Regions from separate parts of the Bradyrhizobium sp. USDA 241 genome, predicted to be linked through region 1. Evidence: predicted binding sites of a transcription regulator. Region 1 holds the regulator's gene; the other holds the start of a gene.
The links. Region 1 encodes PhoB, which activates phosphate uptake and scavenging genes when phosphate is short. Its sites were predicted from a motif close to TGTCATNNANCTGTCAT; they were not measured.
Positions count from the first base shown of each region.

Region 2: a site for PhoB is predicted at 1,341-1,357, ahead of ABIF91_RS16060 (DUF2794 domain-containing protein). Genes of this name have one in related genera too.

Region 1 covers NZ_JBMGPZ010000004.1:1,851,228-1,853,620, reverse strand. Annotated here, with positions in the region: gene ABIF91_RS18455 (IS5 family transposase) at 1-417, opposite strand, end outside; gene phoB (phosphate regulon transcriptional regulator PhoB) at 610-1,317, opposite strand; gene phoU (phosphate signaling complex protein PhoU) at 1,350-2,066, opposite strand; gene pstB (phosphate ABC transporter ATP-binding protein PstB) at 2,078-2,393, opposite strand, start outside.
Region 2 covers NZ_JBMGPZ010000004.1:1,324,845-1,327,237, reverse strand. Annotated here, with positions in the region: gene ABIF91_RS16065 (DUF1223 domain-containing protein) at 136-912, shown strand; gene ABIF91_RS16060 (DUF2794 domain-containing protein) at 1,422-1,793, shown strand; gene ABIF91_RS16055 (GNAT family N-acetyltransferase) at 1,886-2,393, opposite strand, start outside.

The DNA.
Region 1 (2,393 bases):
GGGACCGATGGCGCCAGTCTTGTGTGCCACCGACAGACTTTCCTGGATCAGCGCGACGAGAGCCTCCTCGCCGAGCCGCTGGCGCCAGCGCGTCATCGACGATCGATCGAACGGCAGCCGGTGGCAGAAGCTCAACTCGCCGCAGAAGTATTGGTAATAAGGGTTCTCGATCCAGCGAGCGCACAGCACCTCATCCGAGAGATTGTGCATGTGCTTCAGGATGAACAGGCCGGCGACAAGCCGCGTCGGCAGTCCAGGCTGCCCCGGACCGGTTTGGCACACCGAACCAAAGCGGTCATCCAGAAAGTTCCAGTCGATCAGCGCCGCCAACCGCACCAGCGGGTGGCCCATGTCGATGATTTGATCGAGCGCCGGAAGCAACAGGTCCTTTTGGCGATCATCCCGCGGTTTGCTCATCGCCGTCCCCAATGCCGATGACCCGCCGTCAGGGAATCACGAATCGCTCGAAAGCAAAATCCCAAAACGCAAGAAACCGCGGCCCAACACCCGGCTTTCTTGCAAAATCGAATACTTTATCGAGACAACTTCTGCCTATGTCTCAGGCCGATCTGCATTCTTCACGGACGACTAATTAGACATCCACAAAACTCAGGTCTGTTCCGCCTTCGCAAACCGATCGTCCAGCGCATAGCCGGCGCCACGGACGGTGCGGATCGGATCCTGCTCGCGGCCGAGATTGAGCAGCTTGCGCAGGCGGCCGATGTGGACGTCGACAGTGCGCTCGTCGATGTAGATGTCACGGCCCCAGACGCTGTCGAGCAGCTGCTCGCGCGAGAACACGCGGCCGGGATGCTCCAGGAAGAACTCCAGCAGACGATATTCGGTCGGGCCGAGATCAATCGGCCGGCCCGAACGCGCCACGCGGCGCTTGTCGCGGTCGAGCTCGATGTCGCCATAGGCGAGCACGGTGGCGAGCCGCTCGGGGCTGGCGCGCCTGAGCAGGCCCTTCACGCGCGCCAGCAGCTCCGGCACCGAGAACGGCTTGACGATGTAGTCGTCGGCACCGCTCGCAAGTCCCCGCACCCGCTCGCTTTCCTCGCCGCGCGCGGTCAGCATGATGATCGGCAGCTGCTTGGTTTCGGGACGGGTGCGCAGCCGCCGGCACAGCTCGATGCCCGACAGGCCCGGCAGCATCCAGTCGAGCACGATCAGATCGGGAATGTGCTCCTTGAGGCGGGTGTCGGCATCATCGCCGCGCATCACCGTCTCAACGTCATAGCCGTCGCCTTCGAGGTTGTAGCGAAGAAGCTCGGTGAGAGCTTCCTCGTCCTCAACCACCATAATGCGTGCGCCCATGTTGTCGTCGCTCCTTGGGTATTCGGCACCGCTTAGGTATTCGGCACCGTCGTGGCGAAGGTCGTCATGTCGCCCTTCGGCCGCTTGTCGGTGATCGCCTGGCCCTCGATCATGTAGAACACGGTCTCGGCGATGTTGGTGGCGTGGTCACCGATCCGCTCGATGTTCTTGGCACAGAACATCAAATGGATGCAGAAAGAGATGTTGCGCTGATCCTCCATCATGTAGGTGAGGAGTTCGCGGAACAGCGAGGTGCAGATGGCGTCGACTTCCTCGTCGCCCTTCCACACCGCCATCGCTGCCGGCAGATCGTGCGCGGCATAGGCGTCCAGCACCGACTTGACCTGCTGCTGAACGAGGTCGGTCATGTGCTCCAGGCCGCGGAACAGTTTCAGCGGATGAAAATCCGTCTCCAGCGCTGCGACGCGCTTGCCCATGTTCTTGGCGAGATCGCCGATGCGCTCGAGATCGGTCGCGACGCGCATGGCCCCGACGATCTCGCGCAGATCAACGGCCATCGGCTGGCGGCGGGCGATGGTGAGCACGGCGCGCTCCTCGATGCGCTTCTGCAGCGTGTCGAGTTCGGCGTCGGTGGCGACGACGCGCTGACCGAGCGTGACGTCGCGGCGGATCAGCGCGTCGACGGAATCGACGATCATGCGCTCGGCGATGCCGCCCATCTCGGCGACCAGGCGGGTGAGTTCCTGGAGGTCGGTATCGAAAGCCTTTGCGGTATGTTCAGAACCCATGTTCCGTCTCCTCAGCCGAACCGGCCGGTGATGTAATCCTGCGTGCGCCGGTCGCTCGGCGACGTGAAGATCTTGCTGGTGTCGTCGAACTCGATCAACTCGCCGAGATACATGAAGGCGGTCTTGTCGGAGACGCGCGCCGCCTGCTGCATGTTGTGCGTGACGATCGCGATCGTGTAGTTCTCGGACAATTCCTGGATCAGTTCCTCGACCTTGGCGGTCGAGATCGGGTCGAGCGCCGAGCACGGCTCGTCAAACAGGATCACCTCGGGCCGGACCGCGACGGTGCGGGCAATGCAGAGGCGCTGCTGCTGGCCGCCGGAGAGC
Region 2 (2,393 bases), 530 kb from region 1:
GATGGGCCCGCCCGGCGGAAAACCTTCCTTTGGACGGTTGGCTGGACGGACGAATGTACCGCGCCCCGTAAGACTACGGTGACCATCCGGCGATAAGATTTCCCTTCCCACGAGCAATGGTGCGCGGCGTTCGACATGACGACAATGACGGCTTCTCATCCGATTTCGCGCTGGTCCAATGCCCTCTGGACGGGAGCTCTCGGCATCTGCGCGATCGTCGCCGTCATCCGCCCCGCGCACGCTGATCCCCGCGCCGTTGTCGAATTGTTTACCTCGCAGGGCTGCTCCTCCTGCCCGCCCGCCGACCAGATCATCGGCGATCTCTCGAAAGACCCGTCGATCATCGCGTTGAGCATGCCGATCGACTATTGGGACTATCTCGGCTGGAAAGACACGCTGGCGGACTCGCGCTTCTCTGCACGGCAGCGTGCCTATTCGCGCATGCGCGGCGACCGCGAGGTCTACACGCCGCAGGCCGTCGTCAACGGCTCCACGCATGTCATCGGCAGCGATCGCGCCGGCATCGAGAATGCGATCGGCAAGACCGACAAGGGCACCGGCGTGATGAGCGTGCCGGTGACGATGTCACTGTCGGGCAAGCACATCAACGTCTCGGTGGCCGAAAGCAAGGAGCCCGCGGCCTCGCACGGCGAGGTTTGGATCTGCTCGATCGCCAAGTCGGTGCCGATCGCGATCACCCGCGGCGAGAATCGAGGACAGCAGGTCACCTATCACAACGTCGTGCGCAACCTGCTCAAGGTCGGCGACTGGACCGGCCGTCCGGAAAGCTGGACGGTGCCGATCGAGAACCTCACGCGCGATGGCGTCGATGGTGCGGTGGTCTATGTCCAGGACGGCAGCCGGGAGAAGCCCGGCCCGATGCTTGGCGCGGCCTACACGTCGCTGCGCTGAAGCGCAGATATTTCTCCAGACAATCAGTCGTCATTCCAGGGCGCGCCACTTGGCGCAAACCAGGGTGCGCAATTGCGCGCCGTAGCTCGCGCTTCGCGCGCCCGGAATGACAGCGCGCCGGAAACATTCCGACACAAACAAAAAAGGACCAACTTGCGTTGGCCCTCCTTGCCGTGCGTACAGACCCGATCCTGTTCGACCCCGGGGGGCTGGGGGCTGAGGAATCCGGAACCGAAAGGACCGGGTCAACGCACGGAAGTCTTTATCGCAATGCAGGGCGGCGGGCGGTGGGCGGAAAAACGGCGATACTATGATTCCTGCTAACGATCCCGTGACGGTTTGCCGCGACAAAGTTCCACTCCTGCGTGTGCCCTGGCCCGCGGCCGATTCGGTGGGTTGAGCCCCTTGCAGCGCGGAACGGTTGGCGCAATCATGCAATTGTCATGAGCGCGGTTCCGGGGACGGTCTTCGCGGACGTGGTCATGGCGTGCGATGAGGAGGCGCTTCCCATGAGCCTGATGTCGGAGGATGCCGATCCGAGCGAGCAGCGCGCGGCGGCGCGCCCTGCCGCTGCGAATGCGCAGCCGAACCGGGTGACGTTCAACCGGCTCGAGCTGCACCGGATTCTCAATCTCTACGGCCGCATGGTTGCCGACGGCGAATGGCGCGACTACGCCATCGACTTCCTGAAGGACCGCGCCGTGTTCTCGGTCTATCGCCGCGCCTCGGAAGTGCCGATCTATCGCATCGAGAAGGACCCGCGGCTCGCGCGCAAGCAGGGCATGTACAGCGTGATCTCGGCGACCGGGCTGATCCTGCGCCGGGGCCATGAGCTCGAGCGGGTGTTGCTGGTGATCGATCGGAAGCTGGCGGTGGTGTGACGGGACTTTCGTAGCCCGGATGAGCGAAGCGACATCCGGGTCTTGTCTCGCAGCGTTCCCGGGTATCGCTGCGCTCATCCGGGCTACAGAACCTACGTCCCCGGCACCGTGCTTGCGCCCTCGCCGAGGTCCCGCTGCATCATCACCGTGTCCAGCCAGCGGCCGAATTTCAGCCCGACATTGGGATGCGTGCCGATCATCTTGAAGCCGGCTTTGGTGTGCACGCCGATCGATCCGGCGTTGGCGGAATCGCCGATCACCGCGATCATCTGGCGAAAACCGCGCGCCTCGCATTCGGTGATCAGCCGTTCCAGCAGCAACGAGCCGACGCCGCGGCGGTGGAAGGCGGGGTCGAGATAGATCGAGTTCTCCACCGTGAAGCGGTAGGCCGGCCGCGGCCGGTAGGCGCCGGCATAGGCGTAGCCGGCAATGCTGCCGTCGAGCATGGCGACGAAATAGGGATAACCGCCGTCGATCAGCGTGCGGTAGCGACGCGTCATCTCGGCGAGGTCGGGCGGCTCCAGCTCGAATGTCGCCGTGCCCTCGCGGACGGCCTGCTGGTAGATGGCGGTGATGGCGGGAAGGTCGGCCTCGGTGGTG